Linked DNA regions of Luteolibacter sp. Y139. Each later gene encodes a partner of the first gene's protein in a complex. Links are inferred from orthologs where the notes say so. Each region holds a gene or a part of one and is shown in the gene's direction. Other genes may lie near its edges.

Region 1 (8,214 bases):
AGCCGCGGTAGTAGGTTTCCAGGTTCCGACGTGCCGTCAGGATCGCATCGTCGCTGAGCGCCCCGCCCACCTTGAGCTTGGTCTCCTTGGCCAGCTTGGCGTCGGTGAACACGGTGTTGCCCGCGAAACCGACCGCCACGATCGTGCCACGGGTGGTCACTTCGAAAATCACCTTCACCGACTCGCCGGACGGCTCCGCCAGCACGCGCACGTCATTCACCAGGCCGGACTCGTAGAGCGACTTGATGTCCTTATCGATCTTCTCGCTGCGGTAGCCCTCGCCCGAATGGGTGGAGATGTGGCTGCGCAGGCGCGATTCATCGATGTTTGCCTGGCTGGCATAGTGAATCGCCACCTCCGAGACGTTCTTGCCTTCGATATCCTGCGCCTTCGCCGGAGTGGCGGCAAAGCCGAGGAAGAGAAGCGCCGCCACGAAAACCCGGCGGGCAAGCGAGGCGAGGCCCCGGTTAGTTAGGAGGGGTTGAATATCCATGTGTGTCGGCTAACGGAATGCATGGAACCTTTTAAGGGCAGGGGGCGTCAAGGACCATGTCTCAAAGTGGCCCCCTAACGACCGCACCTTCGCTTTGACAAGGAACGGACGGCCCCCTTAGCTTCCCGCCCCCGGCGAGTCCGGACCCACCTTTTCCTGTCATGAACATCACCGTTGAAAAGCAGCCGAACTGCCTCGCCACGCTGCGCGTCCAAGTCCCCTCGGAAACCGTGCAGTCCGAACGTGCCAAGATCGTCTCGGGCTACACCGCCCAGGCACGCATCCCCGGCTTCCGCCCCGGCAAGGCTCCGAAGAACGTCATCGAGAAGAAATTCTCCACCGCCATCGTCGAGGAGCTCGATGACCGCCTGGTCCGCCAAGCCTATGACGAAGCGCTCCGCAAGGAAGCCCTCAAGGTCCTGAACTTCGGCATCCCGCAGAACCTCTCCCACAACGAGGACGGCACCATCACTTTCAACGCCACCCTCACCCTCGCCCCGGAAGTCGCCCTGCCGAACTACAAGGGCATTCCGGTGAAAGCCCCGTCCACCGAAGTCACCGACGCGGAAATCGACGCCCAGCTCGATGGCCTCCGCGAGCGCTTCGCCGACTATTCGGACATCGAAGGCCGCGCCGCCGACAATGGCGACCTCGCCGTGATCGATTTCACCTCCACCCTCGAAGGCAAGCCCCTCGAGGAAGCGCTCGGCAAGTCCGCCGGCTACCTCGGCGGTCGCGAAGGCTTCTGGCTCAAGCTGGACGAAAACAGCTTCCTCCCCGGTTTCGCCGCCCAGGTCACCGGCCTCAGCGTTGGCGACACCAAGGACATCGCCCTCACCATCCCTGAGGATTTCCCGCTTTCCGACCTCCGCACCAAGGAAGTCGTCTTCCACGTCGCGCTGAAGGGCCTCAAGCAGGCCGTGCTCCCAGAGCTGGATGACGAGTTCGCCGCCAAGATCACCGGCGGTCGGAGCCTCGAGGAACTCCGCGGCCTCGCCAAGCAGCAGATCGAAGTCGAGAAGCGCCGCCGCATCGACGACTACAAGGTCAACCAGATCGTCGAGCACTTCAATTCAATCGTCGATTTCGACCTTCCGAACGACCTGCTCCGCCACGAGACCCAAGGCCAGGCCGACGCCCTCGTCGAGCGCGGCATGAAGTCCGGCATGACCCAGGAAGAGATCGAGGCCCAGCAGGGCGAGATTATCGCCACCGCCGGCGACCAGGCCCGCACGAATCTCAAGACCAACTTCATCCTGCAGGAAATCGCCCGCACCGAAGGAATCGCGGTCAGCGACCAGGAGCTGGTGAATCACCTCGCCATGATCGCCCAACAGCGGAAGGAGAACCCGAAGAAGTTCATCAAGGAACTGCAACGCGGCGGCCGCATCCCCGGCATCCGCAACTCGATGCTGGTGGGCAAGGCCATTGACTTCGTGCTGGAGCACGCCACCGTCGAGGAAGTTCAAGATGAACCAACTTCCAATGAGTGATTTCCCGAACGTGATCCGCTCCGGCGGAGCACCGCAGAACAGTTACTACGTCCCCGTGGTCGTCGAACAGGACGGCCGCGGCGAACGCTCCTTCGACATCTACTCGCGGCTTCTCAAGGACCGCATCATTTTCATCGGCACCGCCATCGACGACTTCGTCGCGAACTCGGTGATCGCCCAGCTTCTCTTCCTGCAAATGCAGGATCCGAAGAAGGACATCCACATCTACATCAACAGCCCCGGCGGCTCCGTGACCGCCGGCCTCGCGATGTATGACACGATGCAGTTCATGACCTGCGACGTGAACACCTACTGCATCGGCATCGCTGCCTCGATGGGGTCGGTGCTTCTCACCGCGGGCACCAAGGGCAAGCGCTTCTGCCTGCCGAATTCCCACGTCATGATCCACCAGGTCTCCGGTGGCGCCCAGGGTACCGCCCTCGACGTCGAGCGGACCTTCGGCTTCATGATCAACTTGAACAACCGCCTGCACGGGATCCTCGCCAAGCATAGCGGCAAGACGCTCGAGCAGCTCAAGAAGGATTCCGAGCGGGACAACTACATGACCGGCGAAGAGGCCGTGGCCTACGGCCTGGTCGACAAGGTCCTGGAAAACCGCAAGCAGCTTCCGGACGTCGTGGCGGCACTGGCTGACACGAATGACGGAAAAAAGGACGACGCCTGACGTCTTTTCAGCTAAGTTCAGGCGTCGGGCTTTTCGGCCCGGCGCCTGCTGCTTTTTTAACCCGGCACCCCTATGGCAAGAGCTTCCAATCTCACGATGTGTTCCTTCTGTGGCAAAAGCCACTCGGAGGTCAAAAAGCTGATCGCCGGCCCGGGCGTGTACATTTGCAACGAATGCGTCGAGGTCTGCTCGAACATCCTCGACAAGGAACTCGCCGAGGGTTCTGCCAAGTCCTCCAAGAACCGCCGCAACCAGCAGAACAACAAGCGTCTCCCCTCGCCCGCCGAGCTGCGTGCCCGCCTCGATGAGTTCGTCATCGGTCAGGAGCACGCGAAGAAGGTGCTCTCCGTCGCGGTCTACAATCACTACCAGCGCCTGCGCCAGGACCAGCCGAACCTCGGCGAGGAATTCGCCGGCGTGGAAATCGAGAAGTCGAATGTCCTGCTGCTCGGCCCCACCGGCTCCGGCAAGACCCTGCTCGCCCGCACCCTCGCGCGCCTGCTGGATGTCCCTTTCTGCATCGTCGACGCCACCACCCTCACCGAAGCCGGCTACGTTGGCGAGGACGTGGAAAACATCATCCTGCGCCTGCTCCAGGCGTCCGACTTCGATGTCGAGCGCGCCGAGCGCGGCATCATCTACGTCGACGAAATCGACAAGATCGGCCGCAAGACCGAGAACGTTTCGATCACCCGCGACGTCTCCGGTGAAGGCGTCCAACAGGCTCTCCTCAAGATCCTCGAAGGCACGGTCTGCAACGTCCCGCCGCAAGGTGGCCGCAAGCACCCGCAGCAGGAGTACATCCAGGTCAATACCGAGAAGATCCTCTTCATCTGCGGCGGTGCCTTCGTCGGCTTGGAGGACATGATCCAGCGCCGCCTCGGCCGCAGCACCCTCGGCTTCCATGGCACCGTGCCAGACGTGAAGTCCTCCACCGGCAACGTGCTCGACCTGACCGAGCCGGAAGACCTCCTGCACTTCGGCCTCATCCCCGAATTCATCGGCCGCCTGCCCGTCATCTCCGCACTCCGCAAGCTCACCGAGGACGAGCTCATCTCCATCCTTACCGAGCCGAAGAACGCACTGGTGAAGCAGTACGGCAAGCAGCTCGCCCTCAACAGCGTGAAGCTCCGCGTCACCCGCGACGCCCTCCGCGCCCTCGCCGAGGAAGCCGTCCGCCGCGGCACCGGCGCCCGCGCCCTGCGCTCCATCTTCGAACGCCTCATGCTCGATGTGATGTACGAAGTCCCCTCCAAGGGCGACATCGAAGCCATCACCATCAACCGCCCCGTCGTCCTCGGCGAACGCCCCCCCCTCATGCGCCGCAAACGCGCCGACAAGGACGCCGCCTGAGCAACCAGCCCTCTTCAGCACCAAAGGTGCGGCAATGTGAAAGCCCGGGGTAAGCGCCAGCGCAGCCCCGGGTTTCTTGCATCACCTGAAGGCACCCTGAAAGGGGGTTATGGAGCAGGAACGACACCGCGCTCTGCATCCCCTCAATCACGGCCCGGCCAAGAGCACTGGGAGCGCGGAATTCATTCCGCTCGAATGGTCCCCTGAGCCGGCTTCACAACCTGCGCCGTCGCCGCCCCATTCCGCCCGATCAGCGGATCACTCATCCCCGGCTCTCCATTCTCAACCCGGCCTGCATAGCGCCGCGAGAAACCCTCCGCACCATTCGCGGTCACCACCAGATCATACCATCGGAAGCTACCCGCGAGATCGATCGACAACATCTGCCGCTCTCCCGGAGCCAGTCGCCTCGTCACGGCTTTGACCCCATAGGCTTGGTCCGCGATGACTAGCTCCACCGCCTCCGAGCCCGTGTTAGCCAATTGGAAAACCAAGCTCCCACCTGAGTAGCGGCACGCCACCTCCACCGCAGGATCATCCACTCCACCGATATATTCCCGGTAAAAGCCATTCGGCCCATACGTCCGGAGATGGTAGCGCCCGCCCTCAAACGACGCGAGCGGCCACGAATAGGAGAGCCGCCCCTTGCTCACCACCGTGAACGACCAACGCCTCACTTCTTCCAACGGCGCAGGCGCATCGGTGTAGCTCGCAGCATCGTCCACATAATAACCTCCCGGCGCATACACGTGATACGGAGCACCGGCATTCGCCGCTTCAAAGATGATATCGAAACGCGATGCCTCGCGATTCAACCGTCCCTCCGCATGCAATTCATATGGCAGCGCACATGACGGACGCATCCCCGGCTCCTGCCTCGGCAAGTGCGCATTCGAGAGCGGATTCGCAATCACATCCTGAATCTCCGCATCGCTCAGCTCCTTGAACCCGCTCGGCGACTCCATGAAGCGAGCCCGATGGATCTGCTCCACGAAGGGATCACGCTGCACCGGCATCGGATGAACATCAGGCTCACCATCATGCGGACGGAACGCGGACGTTAGATCACCACAGACCACTCGCCGCCACGGCCCGATGTTCGTCTCACGCACCGCCTTCCCCGTCTTCTTCGCGAGAAAGACCTCCAGGAACTGCAGCACCGACGTGTGATCAAACACCTGCGAACACACCTGCCCGCCACGGCTCCACGGCGACGCGATCACCATCGGAACGCGATAGCCCAGGCCAAGCGGATTTCCCCGCCCATCGAACTCAAGCCGCGTATCCACCTCCGGCGATGCCGCCCCACTGCCCGGCAAATCCGGATGCGGCGCCACGAACGGAGGCACGTGGTCGAAGTAGCCGTCATTCTCGTCGTAGGTGAGAATGAAAATCGTCTTCTTCCACACCTCCGGATTCTTCGTGAGAATGTCCAAGACCTCCGAAACGTACCACGCCCCATACCACGGTGCGCTGGGGTGATCCGAGAAGTTCTCCGGAGCTACCAGCCATGACACCGCCGGCAGCTTGCCCGTGTTCACGTCCTGCCGGAACTGGAACAGCACATCGCCCTCCGGCACATGAATCTCGCGGTCCTCCTCTCCCTCGCGATAAGCAAGCGTCGCGAGGTTCCGGTAGCCGATGCTCCCCGTGTTCGTCGTGAAAGCCTTCCGGTGCAGGTTCTGCTCACGCTGCGGCAAGTTCGCGAAGTTCTCCGGTGAGCATCGCTCCAGCTCCGCTGCCAACGCATCGATCTTCCGCTGGATCCCCTCCCTTCGCGTCACGTCTTCTTCCGGCGCGATTCCCTCCGCCGGCGGCTGCTCAAGCTGAAGCTCCAGCGCCGCCAGCCTCTCCTTCAGAAACGCCAGCCGCGGCGAGGAAAACTCCACGTGATACTGCGTGAAGTATTCCATCGGGTTGTCTCCGTAGTTCGCCAGCCAAGCCGCAGCTTCCGGGGAAAGCCCGGACGCCTGATCCAGCTCGTTCTGATAGATCGCCCACGAGATCCCATGCTCCTCCAGCCGCTCCGGAAAGGTCGTCCAGTCGGCATACGAATCGTGATCGATCTCGCTGTTGTTCAGCCGCGCCCTCGATGACGAATCCCGCGGATCACGGCTGGTGCCGGTCCAGAGATAAAGGCGGTTGGGCGTCGTGCAGGTCTGCAACGCACAAAAGTGCTGGTCACAGATCGTGAATGCATCCGCAAACGCATGATAGAACGGGATGTCCCGCCGGTCATAGTAACCGAGCGTCAACGGCATCTCCCCGTATCCATGACCGGACTGCTTCACCTTCAGCCAGTGGTCGTGCTTGCCCTTGTTGCCCGCTGCCACCTGCGATCCACGGTCGTGGGGAAGGTCGCTCATCCACGTCGCCTTCGTCTCGTGGATCTTCAGACCGAAGGGCACGTAAGTCCGCTCCTGATCGTCCGTCTGCAGCCACACCGGCTTGCCACCGGGAGTAGTGATCGCCCGCGGATCGTCGAAGCCCCGCACCCCCCGCAGGCTGCCGAAGGCATGGTCAAACGAACGGTTCTCCTGCATCAGGATCACCACATGCTCGGCATCGAAAAACGTGCTACCCGGCTCAGGCTCAATCCCCAGCGCCTTGGCGACGGAGGCTGGCAGGGCGGTCAGCGCCCCCAGGCCTCCCGAAAGGAGGCCCGCGCGCTTGAGAAACTCTCGTCGGGAATGCATGGGTTCGGAAAAAAGCGGACAGCCAAATAGCGCAGCGCACCGGGGATGTTTTTCAAGAGCCAGCATTTCTTCGCAAATTGCCAGTCTGCCAACGCAAAGTTCCCGATTCCAAAACGCCAGCAGCCCTCCTAACGTCTCCCCTGTGCGCGCTCTCCTACTGGCCCTGCTGCCCGCTGTCGTTTTCGCGGATCCGGCGACTACCACCCCGCCCGACCCGGACGAGGCCGCCTACCCCGCCATCGAGCGCTTCGTGAAGGTGCTCGAGCAAGTCCGCCAGCGCCACCCCGACGCCGACAAGGTCGCTTACGACCGGCTCGTGAATCACGCGCTGGAAGGCATGCTCTCCAGCCTCGATCCCTTCTCCAGCTTCATTCATCCCGAGATGGCCCGGGCTCTCGAAGCCGACCCGAAACTCGATCCCTTCCTGCCATCGCTAGGCCTCACCCTCGGCGTGCGCGATGACGGCATCTTCGTCTCCAACATCGCCCCCGCCACCCCCGCCTCGCGCGCGGGCCTCATACCCGGCTCCGCGATCCTTGAAGTCGATGGCAATCCCCCTCCTCCGATTGAAGTTCTGCTGCACTCGCTGCACAAGGCCCCCGGCGAAAAGACCAAGCTGAAGGTGAAATCCCTCACCTCGCCGAAACCCATCGAAGTCGAGCTCGTCCACATCGCCGTCGAGGACAAGACCGTGACCGATGCCCGCCTGCTCGACGAAGCCGGCACCGGCTACATCCGCCTCGCCTCCTTCATGGGAAGCTGCGCCCGCGAAATGGAAGCCGCCCTCGACGAACTCGAGGACAAGGGCATGAAGCGCCTCATCCTTGACCTGCGTGGCAATCCCGGCGGCGATCTCCAGCAGACCGTGCAGATCCTCGGCCTCTTCCTTCCACCGAATACCGCCGTCGTCACCACCCAAGGCCGCGGCGGCGTGGTCCAAGGCGAGCCGATGAAGACCCCCGAGCGCCAGCGCCGCAAACGCGAGTATCCCATCAATGTCCTGATCGATCACATGTCGGCCTCCGCCTCCGAGCTGACCGCCGGTTGCCTCCAGGATCTCAAGCGCGCCGTCATCGTCGGCGAGCAAAGCTACGGCAAGGGTTCCGTTCAAAACATCATCCCGATGGGTGGCGGCACCGCGCTCCGCCTCACCATCGCGACCTATCACACACCCTCCGGCAGGACCCCGCACCGCGTCGGCATCACCCCGGATGTGAAGGTGAACTTCACCGACGCCGATCGCGAGAATCTGGCACTCTCCTTCCGCCGCGCCTCGCTGACGGCCGACGAAGCGAAGAAGCTCGAAGGATGGACCGACCCCGGACTGAAGGCGGCGGGAGACGCGAAGTGATTTGACTCACTTCTCATCCGCTCCCACCACCCGCAACTGCGTACAGAGCCACTGCGGCAGATCATCGATCTGATAACCGAGATCGGCATAGTAGGCGGCGAAACCATTGTCCGGCTTGGGGCCACTGGCGGTAATCGGTTGGC
Region 2 (5,141 bases), 130 kb from region 1 along the record:
GCTGCGTTGGTCTGAGACCCCAAGCCATGAACTTCCCCCCGCGGGTGGATTTCCCCCACCACCCGTGTCAGGGCCTCGGTTTGGGAGCAGAAAATGGAGACGGAATTCTTTTTCGGAAGGTGGGATGGCCTCGGGAAATGGGTGAGGAAAGCGGGAAGATCGAAGAGAGAGGCTCGCCGCGGCGTTGGCGATATGACTGATTTTCAGTAGATTAGGTTGTGTTCGAAGGCGCTTTGAGAACTTAAAAAATTTGACCTTCCGAAGGGTCTTCAGGTCGTAAAATTTTTCCGAAATAGGACTTGTCAGGTGACCTTCGATCCCTAGATTCGCCGCCCCACATCGCCACCCGCCTACCGGCATTCATTGCCACGCGGATGGCTTCATTCTCCAAACACTATCGGGTGCAGCTCCGGACAAAAGGCTCCTGCGAGGGATTTTTCGCTCGCTTCCTTGTCCGGCGACGCATCCAGCGAACACCGAACCACGCAGGAATCCCATGCCGACCATCAATCAGCTCGTCCGGAAAGGACGACAGACTCCGATCGAGAAATCGAAGTCTCCGGCGATGAGCAATTGCCCGCAGCGCCGCGGCGTCTGCCTTCAGGTCATGACCCGCACGCCGAAGAAGCCGAACTCGGCTCTCCGGAAAGTGGCGAAGGTCCGCCTGACCAACGGCTACGAAGTCATCGCCTACATCGGCGGTGAAGGCCACAACCTCCAGGAGCACTCCATCGTGCTCGTCCGTGGCGGTCGTGTGAAAGACCTTCCAGGTGTCCGCTACCACATCGTCCGTGGTTCGCTCGACACCCTCGGCGTCGACAAGCGCCGCCAGAGCCGCTCGAAGTACGGCGCCAAGCGTCCGAAGCCGGGCCAACCCGCAGCTCCTGCCAAGGGTGGCAAGGGCGGTAAGAAGTAATCCCGCTTCGAAAAAGCCTTAATCTTTTCCGACCATGTCACGCCGCAAGCGCACTTTCCACAAGCCCGATCGCCGGGACTCCCGCTACGACAGCTCCCTCGTGGGTCACCTCATTTCGAAGGTGATGATCGACGGCAAGCGGTCCCTCGCGGAACGCATCGTCTATGCCGCCATCGACAAGGCGAGCGAAGGCGCCGATACCGTCGATCCGCTCGAGATCGTCACCCGCGCCATTGAGAACGCCAAGCCACGCGTGGAAGTGAAGAGCCGCCGTGTCGGTGGTGCTACCTACCAGGTTCCGCTTGAAGTGAACCCGGATCGTTCCGAGTCCCTCGCCCTGCGTTGGATCGTCGGATACGCCCGCGGTCGCAAGGGCACTCCGATGCACGTCGCTCTCTCGAACGAGCTGAAGGACGCCGCCAACAACCAAGGCTCGTCCGTCCGCAAGCGCGACGACGTGCACAAGATGGCCCAGGCCAACCGCGCCTTCGCCCACTTCCGCTGGTAAATCATTCAAGGGGAAGTTCCTTCCCCATTCCGCCATGTCTTCCACTGTCAACAGTCCCGATCGTCCGTATCCGCTTGAGCGGACGCGGAACATTGGGATTGCGGCGCATATCGACGCCGGGAAGACGACGCTCACGGAACGCATCCTCTTCTACACGGGGATGATCCATAAGATCGGCGAGGTGCACGATGGTGCCGCCACGACCGATTGGATGGAGCAGGAGCGCGAGCGCGGCATCACGATCACCTCTGCCGCTGTGACCACCAAGTGGTTCCAGCGCGAGGAGGAGGGCGTGACCAAGCTGTTCCCGAAGCAGGAGCAGCGGGTGAATATCATTGATACCCCCGGCCACGTGGACTTCACGGCCGAGGTCGAGCGCTCCCTGCGCGTGCTCGATGGAGCGATCGTCGTTTTCGACGCTGTCGCCGGGGTGCAGCCCCAGACCGAAACGGTCTGGCGCCAGGCGACCAAGTATCACGTTCCGCGGATCGTGTTCGTCAACAAGATGGACCGTGTCGGGGCGAACTTCGACAACGTCGTCCACGAGGTGAAGGACAAGCTCGGAGCGAATGCCGTGCGCATCCTGATCCCGATCGGTGCCGAGGATTACCTCACCGGTCAGATCGACGTGGTCAACCAGAAGGAAGTCCACTTCAACGACGACGACAAGTTCGGCTCGACCTACGAGGTCCGCGAACTCAGCGCCGACCAGAAGGATCTGGCTGAGGAGGCCTACTCCGAACTGGTGAGCGCCGTGGCTGATGTGGATGACGTTCTCGGCGAGAAGTTCCTCATGGAGGAGCCGATCTCGACGGAAGAGCTGAAGCAGGCGATCCGCCGCGCCACGATCGCGAACAAGCTGGTGCCTGTCGCCGGTGGTTCCGCCTTCAAGAACAAGGGCGTCCAGTACCTCATCGACGCCGTCGTCGATTATCTCCCGAGTCCGCTCGACATCCCGGCAGCCGTCGGCATGAACCCGGACAACGAGGAAGAGAAGATCGAGGTCCACACGAGCGACAACGAGAAGTTCTGCTCGCTCGCCTTCAAACTCTGGGCGGACAAATTCGTCGGCAAGCTCGTCTTCTTCCGCGTCTATTCCGGTGTCATCAAGAAGGGCGACACGGTCTACAACCCGCGAACCCGCCGCTCCGAGCGAGTCGGTCGCTTGATCCAGATCCAGGCAGACGAGCATAAAGACATCGATGCCTGCTATGCCGGCGACATCGCCGCGATGGTCGGGATCAAAAACGTCACCACCGGTGACACCTTGGCCAAAGAAGGCTACGACGTCGTTCTCGAACCTCCCACTTTCCCGGATCCCGTCATTTCCATGGCGGTTGAGCCAAAAACCAAAGCCGACCAAGAAAAGCTGGCCCTCGCATTGGCCCGCCTGTCGGAAGAGGATCCCACCTTCCAGGTCAAGACCGACGAGGAAACCGGTCAGACCATCATCTCCGGCATGGGCGAGCTCCACCTGGAGATCATCGTCGATCGCCTGAAGCGCGAGTTCAAGGTGGAGGCCAATACCGGCGCTCCCCAGATCGCTTACCGCGAAACCATCACCGGCGAAGCCAATGGTGACGGCAAGCTGGTCAAGCAATCCGGTGGCCGCGGCCAATACGGCCACGTTCGCCTCTCCGTCCGTCCGAACGAAAAGGGCAAGGGCCTCACGATCGAAAACAAGATCGTGGGCGGTGAAATCCCGAAGGATTTCCACAATGCCGTTTTCAAGGGCGTGCGCGAGTCCATGACCAATGGCATCATCGCCGGCTACCCGGTGATCGATGTGCACGTCGATGTGCTCGGCGGTTCGTTCCACGAAGTGGACTCGAACGAGAACGCCTTCACGATGGCCGCCATCTTCGCCATGAAGGACGCCTTCAAGAAGGCGAAGGCCATCCTCCTCGAGCCGATCATGGCCGTGGAAGTCTCCACTCCGGATGACTACCAGGGCGACGTGATGGGCGACCTGAACCGCCGCCGCGGTCAGATCCAGAACCTGGAAACCAAGGGCAAGCTCGCCGTCATCAAGGCGAATGTCCCGCTCAAGGAAATGTTCGGCTACTCGACCGACGTCCGCACCATTTCTTCCGGCCGCGCTTCCTACTCGATGACGCCCTCACACTTCGAGCAGGTGCCGACCAATGTCCTCACGCAGATCGTCAACGATCGCGGCCACTAAGATTTACCCAACATCTCAAACAACATCCACCGCCATGGAAAACCAGAAGATCCGCATCCGCCTGCGCGCTTTCGATCACCGCGCCATCGACCGCTCCGCCGCGGAGATCGTCGAAACCGCCAAGCGCACCGGTGCCAAGGTGGCTGGCCCCATCCCGCTTCCAACCCGCATCGAGAAGTTCAGCGTGAACCGCTCCGTGCACGTTAACAAGAAGTCCGCCGAGCAGTTCGAGATCCGCACTCACAAGCGCGTGCTCGACATCGTCGATCCCACCGCCCGCACCGTCGATGAGCTCAAGAAGCTCAACCTTCCCGCCGGTGTCGACATCGCCATCCGCATCTGAGGTCCCTGACGGATCTCGCATTTAGTTCTCAACTTTCAAATCGACTACCGCCATGTCTCTCGGACTTCTCGGCAAAAAGCTCGGTATGACCCGCCTCTTCGATGAGAAGAGCCAGGCCATGATCCCCGTCACCGTCATCGAAGTGAGCGGCAACACCTGCCTGCAGGTGAAGACCCTCGAAAAAGACGGCTACTCCGCTGTTCAAGTCGGCTACGGCGACAAGAAGGAGTTCCGCACGGACAAGCCTTCGCTCGGCCACTTCAAGAAGCACGGTTCCACTCCGAAGTATCTGATTCAGGAGTTCCGCTTCCCGGCTGACCAAGCCGCTCCGGAAACGCACACCGGTCTGGACACCTTCACCGCCGGCCAGTGGGTCGACGTGATCGGCACCAGCAAGGGCCGCGGTTTCCAAGGTGCAGTGAAGCGCCACGGCTTCGGTGGTCTCAAGATGACCCACGGATCGATGATGCACCGCCGGACCGGCGCCATCGGTTGCCGCTCCACCCCCGGCCGCGTCTGGAAGAACCAGAAGATGCCCGGACACATGGGCGACGTGCCACGCACCACCCAGAACCTCAAGGTCGTCGCCGTGCGCCCTGAGGACGGTGTGATCCTGATCTCCGGTGCCGTCCCCGGTGCCAAGGGCAGCTACGTCACTGTCCGCCCCGCCAAGAAGAAGACCGCCGCCGCCTGAGGCCGGGGTTTGAACCGAAACTCTCAAACGCATCCCAGTCATGCCCGCGAAAACTTTCACCGCTGACGCCGCGCAGAGCGCGAACATCCTGCTCGCTGAGGCCGACAAGGGCGCTCAGGCCGTGCACGATCTCGTGACCGCCTACCGCGCCAACCGCCGCACCGGTTCCGCCAACTCCAAGACCCGTGGCGAAGTCCGCGGTAACAACAAGAAGATCTACAAGCAGAAGGGCACCGGTAACGCCCGTCACGGCGACAAGCGTGCCCCGATCTTCGTGGGTGGTGGTGTCGTCTTCGGCCCGCGTCCCCGCGATTACTCGAAGCACGTCCCGAAGAACGTCCGCAAGCTCGCCTTGCGCCGCGTCCTCGGTGACCTCGTCCGCGAGGAAACCGCCAAGGTCCTTCCTTCCTTCTCCATCGCCGATGGCAAGACGAAGTCCTTCATCGCCGCCGTCTCCGCAGACGCCGAGCCGAAGAAGGTGCTCATCGTCGCCAAGAG

Evidence for each region. Proteins that work in one complex are often made in the same cells at the same time.
Region 2: the proteins of tig (region 1) and rpsG are in contact, whole or in part, in a crystal structure (PDB 3GTY), measured with the Thermotoga maritima proteins. The link is inferred for Luteolibacter sp. Y139 from one-to-one orthologs. Residues at the interface, in WP_004081061.1 of Thermotoga maritima: Glu122, Val124, Val129, Leu130, Tyr133, Glu188, Gly259, Ile262, Tyr263, Glu266, Ser270, Glu273, Gln274, Glu277, Arg308, Gln311, Ile312, Ser315, Tyr316, Glu325, Arg329, Arg336, Leu363, Phe366, Trp367, Arg373, Leu377, Arg381, Leu384, Glu387; in WP_004081843.1 of Thermotoga maritima: Lys34, Lys52, Lys55, Glu59, Arg62, Gln63, Glu66, Asn67, Lys69, Val71, Arg95, Ala109, Lys110, Lys111, Gly112, Arg113, Pro114, Glu117, Glu121, Ile124, Ala125, Tyr127, Asn128, Asn129, Thr130, Gly131, Lys135, Asp139, Arg142, Met143.

Annotation. Positions count from the first base shown.
Region 1 is NZ_JBBUKT010000003.1:70,901-79,114, forward strand. The notes cover bases 1-2,820. They hold tig (trigger factor), read left to right. Parts: upstream 1-654; coding sequence 655-1,986; downstream 1,987-2,820. Other genes in these bases: bamA (outer membrane protein assembly factor BamA), read right to left, coding at 1-493; WKV53_RS08675 (ATP-dependent Clp protease proteolytic subunit), read left to right, coding at 1,979-2,671; clpX (ATP-dependent Clp protease ATP-binding subunit ClpX), read left to right, coding at 2,744-2,820. Outside these bases: more of clpX, read left to right, coding at 2,821-4,024; WKV53_RS08685 (phosphocholine-specific phospholipase C), read right to left, coding at 4,207-6,720; WKV53_RS08690 (S41 family peptidase), read left to right, coding at 6,863-8,071; WKV53_RS08695 (PhoPQ-activated pathogenicity-related family protein), read right to left, coding at 8,078-8,214. UniProt on the Bacillus subtilis protein: Involved in protein export. Acts as a chaperone by maintaining the newly synthesized protein in an open conformation. Functions as a peptidyl-prolyl cis-trans isomerase.
Region 2 is NZ_JBBUKT010000003.1:203,084-208,224, reverse strand. Bases 1-2,687 are described here. They hold rpsG (30S ribosomal protein S7), read left to right. Parts: upstream 1-950; coding sequence 951-1,424; downstream 1,425-2,687. Other genes in these bases: fusA (elongation factor G), read left to right, coding at 1,459-2,687; rpsL (30S ribosomal protein S12), read left to right, coding at 497-916; WKV53_RS09290 (DUF937 domain-containing protein), read left to right, coding at 1-15. Outside these bases: more of fusA, read left to right, coding at 2,688-3,606; rpsJ (30S ribosomal protein S10), read left to right, coding at 3,641-3,949; rplC (50S ribosomal protein L3), read left to right, coding at 4,002-4,643; rplD (50S ribosomal protein L4), read left to right, coding at 4,684-5,141.